2 regions of the Limosilactobacillus sp. DJ3M12 genome follow, and region 1 is predicted to be linked to the other one. Evidence: predicted binding sites of a transcription regulator. Region 1 holds the regulator's gene; the other holds the start of a gene.
What was found. The regulator Rex, encoded in region 1, represses fermentation and respiration genes when NADH is low (regulators of the CRP and FNR family bind a similar motif). The targets are predictions, from matches to a motif close to TTGTGAANTANTTCACAA.
Positions count from the first base shown of each region.

Region 1 (3,433 bases):
GGTCGTCAGAAATAACAGTACCGCCAGTCAAAACAGCAATATCTTGAAGTTGAGCCTTACGACGGTCACCAAAGCCAGGAGCCTTAACAGCAACAACATTAAAGGTACCACGAATCTTGTTCAATACAAGAGTTGGTAATGCTTCACCAGTAATATCATCAGCAATGATCAAGAGAGCACGGCCTTCTTGAACAACTGATTGAAGCAATGGCAAAATGTCTTGGATATTACTAATCTTCTTGTCAGTAATCAAAATATATGGATTGTCAAGGTCCGCTTCCATCTTGTCGTTATCAGTTACCATGTATTGTGACATGTAACCACGGTCAAAGCTCATTCCTTCAACAACATCAACGCTAGTGTCAACACCACGAGAATCTTCGATAGTAATTACACCATCATGGCCAACCTTTTCCATTGCATCAGCAATTAGCTTACCAACTTCTGGATTAGCAGCTGAAATAGAAGCAATTTGTTCGATATCATCCTTGGTCTTTACATCGTGTGACATCTTCTTCAAAGCTTCAACAGCAACTTCGGTAGCCTTGTCAATACCACGACGAATACCAACTGGGTTTGCACCAGAGGTAACGTTCTTCATACCAGCATTAACAATTGCTTGGGTTAAAACAGTAGCAGTTGTAGTACCATCACCGGCAATATCGTTAGTCTTTGAAGCAACCTCGGCTACTAACTTTGCACCCATATTTTCAAATTGGTTTTCAAGTTCAATACTCTTAGCAATAGTTACACCATCATTAGTAATAGTTGGTGTGCCGTAGCTTTGTTCCAAAACAACATTCCGTCCCTTTGGACCCATTGTTGTCTTAACAGTATCAGCTAATTTATCAACACCACTGAGCATAGCGCTCCGTGCATCTTCAGAAAACTTAATTTCTTTTGCCATTTATGTCACCTCAAAATTAAATTCATTATTTAAAAGAGACGGTGAAGGAATTTCATTCTTTCTGTCTCCTGCTCTTAATTCGCTTATTTAACTATTCAACGATTGCTACTAAGTCTTTAGCATGAACAACTAAGAACTTTTCACCGTTGTATTCTACTTCGTTGCCTGCGTACTTATCAAATAATACGCGGTCGCCTTCCTTAACAGCTGGAGCAAGCTTTTGTCCGTTTTCTAAAGTACGACCTTCTCCAACGGCAATAACCTTTCCAGTAGTTGGCTTTTCCTTCACATTGGAAGCAAGGACAATTCCACCAACTGTCTTTTCTTCTTCAGTTTCAGCTTTTAGAACAACGCGATCTCCTAATGGTTTTAACACGTTAATCCCTCCATCTTGTTAATAAATTTTATTTTTAGCACTCAAACTCTTCAAGTGCTAACCACATGTTTAAATATAACATGTTCTCTTTAAAATGCAACAAAAATACTTTGACTTTTTTTGACCATTTTTTAAAACTTAAGAGATCATACCTACAATCCATGACTTTTATTAATAATTTAGTAAACAAAAAGCATTGGTTGAACGCTTTCATCAAACCAATGCTCTCCTAATTTATTCAATTGAATCTTCAGTATAATTTTTAATGAAGTAAATTAATGTTTGAAGTTCGTTTGTTAAGTCAATGTTTTGAACTTGAACATTTTTTGGCACAGATAAACGAACAGGAGTAAAGTTAAGAATTCCCTTCACACCAGCTTCAACTAATTGGTCCGCAACATGTTGGGCCTTGATTCCTGGAACGGTTAGAATAACAACATCAATCTGTTGCTCTTTTAACTGCTTTACCATATCCTCGGATGGGTAAATTGGAATACCGCTTTTGACTGTATTGGCATATTCTGGCTTAGTATCAAATGCCGCACTGATCCGTAAATTAGTATCTTGGTGGAAATTAAAGTTTAACAAGGCACTTCCCAAACTACCAACTCCGACTAAGGCAACACTAACTAATGAGTCTTGGTGTAAGATTCCTTTAAAAAACTTTAATAGACTTTCAACGTCATAACCGTATCCCCGCTTACCTAATTCACCAAAATATGAAAAGTCACGACGAATCGTTGCCGAATCAACTTGCACAGCCTCCGAAAGTTCAGTTGATGATACCCGTTGCTTATTTGCGTCTTTCAATACATTTAAATAACGGAAATATATTGGCAACCGTTTCGCAGTCGCGCGTGGAATCTTTTTATTAGCCATTCTACTTTTATTCCTCCTAAAACAAGCCCTTCTCAACCTAGTTTGCCAACTAATTACTAAGTTTTTGACAAGGATAATGTTACTAATTTTTACTTTGTGAAATTTAAGTCTAAGTATATTCTAGCAATTAAACCCTTTTTTGTGAACTAAAATACAAAAATATTTTCAACTTTTTATTTAAAATTAAAAATCTGCTAAAATAAAACCATATTAAATCAACGAATTAAATGAGGTTTCAATATGTTACTTTTACAGACAAATGACGTTGTGCGTCGATTTGGCGCGGACGTTTTATTTCACAATATGAACATGCAAATCCAAGAGCATGGCCGTACTGCGCTTGTTGGGCGTAATGGTGCTGGTAAAACGACCTTGTTAAAAATGATCGCTGGAATCACCGAACCAGATGAAGGAACAATTACGAAGGTTAAAGATTTGACAATTGGTTACTTGGCCCAGGATCAAGGACTCGATAGTCAAAATAGCATTTGGACTGAACTAGATACTGTCTTTGCTCCTCTCCACAAAATGGAAACGCAAATCCACGATCTTGAACAACAGCTCGCTGACCTTGATAGTTCCGATAGCAATTATCAACAAATTCTTTCAACATACGATAATTTACAAACTGCCTTTAAGAAACAGGGTGGTTTCGAATACGAATCACGTATGCGGGGAATTCTACATGGATTTGGTTTTGGCGAAGATAGTTATGATACGCCAATTAATTCCCTTTCAGGAGGGCAAAAAACTAAACTCGCCTTAGCAAAGATCCTTCTGCAAGCACCGGGGCTTTTGATTCTAGATGAACCGACTAACCACCTCGACATGAACGTTCTTTCATGGTTAGAAGATTATCTTAAAAGTTATCAAGGTGCATTGCTTATCGTCTCTCACGACCGTTACTTCTTAGATCGTGTTGTCAGCGATGTTTATGATCTCGATAATAAAACACTCACCCACTATACTGGTAACTACACGCAATTTGTTAAACACAAGCAAGAACGATTAGAAGCAGAGTGGAAACACTATGACCAACAACAAAAAAAGATTGCTAAGTTAGAAGACTTTGTTAATCGAAATATTGTTCGTGCCTCAACAACTAAACGTGCTCAGGCGCGGCGAAAGCAATTAGAAAAAATGGAGCGGCTTGAGCGTCCAGAAACTGATGATAAATCAATCCATTTTCAATTCCATTCTGAAAAAGATAGCGGAAATGAAGTTCTTGATGTGGAGCAGGCAAAAGTTGGCTACGATGAACAGATCCTTGC
Region 1 is NZ_CANCWY010000023.1:15,915-19,347, reverse strand. Features, by position in the region: gene groL (chaperonin GroEL) at 1-907, opposite strand, end outside; gene groES (co-chaperone GroES) at 999-1,283, opposite strand; gene QOS06_RS09355 (redox-sensing transcriptional repressor Rex) at 1,518-2,162, opposite strand; gene QOS06_RS09350 (ABC-F family ATP-binding cassette domain-containing protein) at 2,403-3,433, shown strand, end outside.

Region 2 (3,433 bases), on a different contig from region 1:
TCAATGCATAAAGGGGCCATTAATCCAATTGTTGAGGTGAATTATGATAATAATAGGCAGTTGGATTTTAATAAGCATGGCGAATATGCGACAAATGTTGTAAAAGCATTACAGAAACGATATCGCATAACTAAGATTAATATGGTTGGTCATTCCCTGGGAAATATTTCGATTATTTACTATATGTTGCAAAACGGTAAAAATCAGAATATGCCTCAATTACAAAAACAGGTTGATATCGCAGGTCATTTTGCTGGATTGAATTTTAAACAGGTACCTGCTGCTATCCAGCAACCAGTTGGAATGAAATTAAATAAAGACGGAAAACCAAATGAAATGAACGCCACATATCGTCAAATGACAGAAGTACGGCAAACTTATCCGAAAGGTCAAGTAGCTGTTCTTAATATTATTGGTGATGTTGGTAATCATTCAGACGGTACTGTTGATAATGTATCTTCATTGTCACTTAAGTATCTAGTGGCTGCTCGGGCAAAGTCATACCGTGTTCTAAAAATAACAGGAAAAGATACTCAACATTCAAAACTTCATAATAATACTCAAGTTGATAAAGCATTAATTAATTTCTTATAGGGTAAATAACAAAAAAAGGGACTGTGACATAAGTTAAGTTACTTTCATAAAAAGCAAATACGCAGTACAACAATGGCCTCTAACGTCCGGAAACCGAACGTCAGAGGCCTATTGTTGCTTGCGGGGGGCTCCCAGAGGCTAGCTTCGCGTCGAAAAACGAAGTCACAAGTGACTTCTGTCTCGCTCCCTTTTATTACATCTGGCTATGATGACAATGGTGACTATTTAAATATTGCTTAGTATATGCATCAACTGCTCGTAATGCTTGAGCCACGTCATCTGGTGTTACCTTAAATGGTAAACGATCCATGGTATCTTGTTCTGAACAGGCGGCTTTTCCAGCATTGAGTAATTCTTCATCAGTGACATTTTCTAAATGTAGATCAGCAAGAGTAGTTGGTAGACCTAAAGAAAGAATAAATTGGAAGTACTTGTTATAACGTTCCTGGTCAGCGCCTTCCAACATTAATTGTGTTAAGGTACCGTATGCGACCTTTTCACCGTGTGTTAAATCATGAGTCTCTTCTAAAATTGTTAAGCCATCATGAATAGCGTGGGCACCAGATAGACCACCACTTTCAAAACCGAGACCGCTCATTAGTGTATTTGCTTCAACGATATTAGAAAATGCTGGTGTAACGACATGCGCTTCTGCATCAGCTACAGCTAGGTGTGAGTAATTAAATAATGTTTCTTCACACTTCTGAGCGATTGCATTTCCAACAAGGGTTTGTTTTTCACCAAGCATTGTATCGCTATTAGCTTTGGCAACTGCTTGTGCTTCAATATTAGTAGCTAAAGCATCAGCAATTCCAGAAATTAACATCCGAACAGGACCATTAGCGATAACTTGTGTATCAACTAAGACCAAGTCAGGATTTTGGTTGTAGAAACGATAATGGTCAAATCCACCGTCATCAGTATAAATTACTGAGAGACGTGAACAAGGTGCATCATTTGAAGCCAACGTTGGCATAATTACAACGGGTAGATGGAGATTGTCGGCAATTGCTTTGGCGGTATCAACTGTTTTACCCCCACCAAGACCATAAACGACGGTTACATTATTTTCTTTACCAATTTCTGTGACCCGGTTTACTTCGTTAGTGGATGATTCCCCATTAAATTGAACACGGGTAACATCATAACCACTTTCTTGAAGATATTGTTCAAAACGCTTACCTACAATTTTATAGACGGTTTCGCCAGCCAGTAATAACGGTTTTGTGCCAAAGTTTTTAAGATACTTATCACTTTCAAAAAGGACACCTTTGCCTTGGATGTAAGACGATGGTGAGCCAAATTCTTCAACCATAAAAATCCCTCCATTATTCTTTGTGTACAAGTTAATAATATCACTTTTATTAATGGAGAGAAAATTTAGCTGATTGAAATTAGCTTAAACTTAAAAAATAGAGCCTAGGCAGAACACAGTGCTCTCCTAGACCCTACTATACTATTTTGTACCCTTACTACTTATTATTAGCATCTGGGTTAGTGATCTTAATACGGTTGGAATCAGTGGAAGAGTGGCTTTGCTCAGGGGCGTCAGTGCTGTAGTCATCTACAGTTGAACGGTCACCGTTTTCTGAGTAAATACTTGTTGATTTAATTCCTTTCTTCTTCTCGATTCGCTGCGCTCGTTTTAGACCATTTGAATAATTATAATCAGCTGGATTAACGTTTTTAAACCCTTTTGGATGGTAGAACCGCAAGAGATTCTTTTCATTTAATGAATCAGAAAGAGTTAATTCCTCATTTACAAAATCTTGATCCTTCTTTAATTTCTCTTGCTGCTTCTTGGTAAGTTTAGCTTCTTTCCCAGTCTTATTATTGTAAATTGTTCCGCCCACACTCGTATAAGTTGGCGTAACAAAATCCCGATTACGGAAGGCAACCACTTGATTATGCTTGCTGGAGAAGAGATCGGTTCCAAATTGAATATAGCGTTTACTGCTAATTCCTAATAAGTGAAGGAGGGTTGGAAGAACATCAACTTCTCCACCATAGGTATGATAAACTTTTCCGTGACCCGTACCAGGAATGACAAACATTAGTGGTACACGTTGCAGCTGAGCATTATCAAAGTCAGTCCAATCATCTGCACTCTTCCCAAGAACACTTGCTAAGGAAGTATTTTCACTGTTTGAAATCCCATAATGATCACCATAAATCATAATGATTGATTTCTTATCAAGACCAGTCTTTTGGAGATAGTTAAAGAATTCTTGGATTGATTGATCAAGATAATGAGCTGTTACGAAGTAATTATCGACGTTACTGTCCCCGGTATTAGTTGTTTGGAAGTTTGGATCTTTATCCTCATCGTCAAGCGTGTAAGGGAAGTGGTTAGTAACAGTAATATATTTAGCGTAGAATGGTTGCTGTAAACTTTGAAGATACTTGATCGAGTTTTTGAATAATAACTTATCTTTAAGTCCATATCCGGTAGCCTTGTCTCCAGAAGTATCGTAATAACTAGCATCAAAGAAGTACTGATAGCCTAAATTCTTGTATACATTATTGCGGTTCCAGAAACTAGCAACGTTTCCGTGGAAGACTGCGCTCGTGTAACCGGCGCGTTGATTAAGAATCGCTGGAGCACCTTGGAAAGTATTGTCACTCCCTAGTGTGGCAAATAAAGATCCTTGTGGCAATCCAAATGTACTAGTCTCTAAAAGGTTTTCTGCGTCACTGGTCTTACCTTGACCGACTTGATGGAAGAAATTATCAAACGAGTAGGCATCCTTACCGTTATAAAGCGAGTTAAGGAATGGGGTAACTTCTTGCCCGTTGATCTTCTTGTTAATTAAAAATTGTTGGAAACTTTCAAGGTGAA
Region 2 is NZ_CANCWY010000004.1:48,477-51,909, forward strand. Features, by position in the region: gene QOS06_RS04035 (alpha/beta hydrolase) at 1-594, shown strand, start outside; gene QOS06_RS04040 (glycerol dehydrogenase) at 788-1,909, opposite strand; gene QOS06_RS04045 (LTA synthase family protein) at 2,067-3,433, opposite strand, start outside.
Region 2: QOS06_RS04040 (glycerol dehydrogenase) is a predicted target of Rex. The motif match lies at 1,930-1,947, and genes of this name have one in related genera.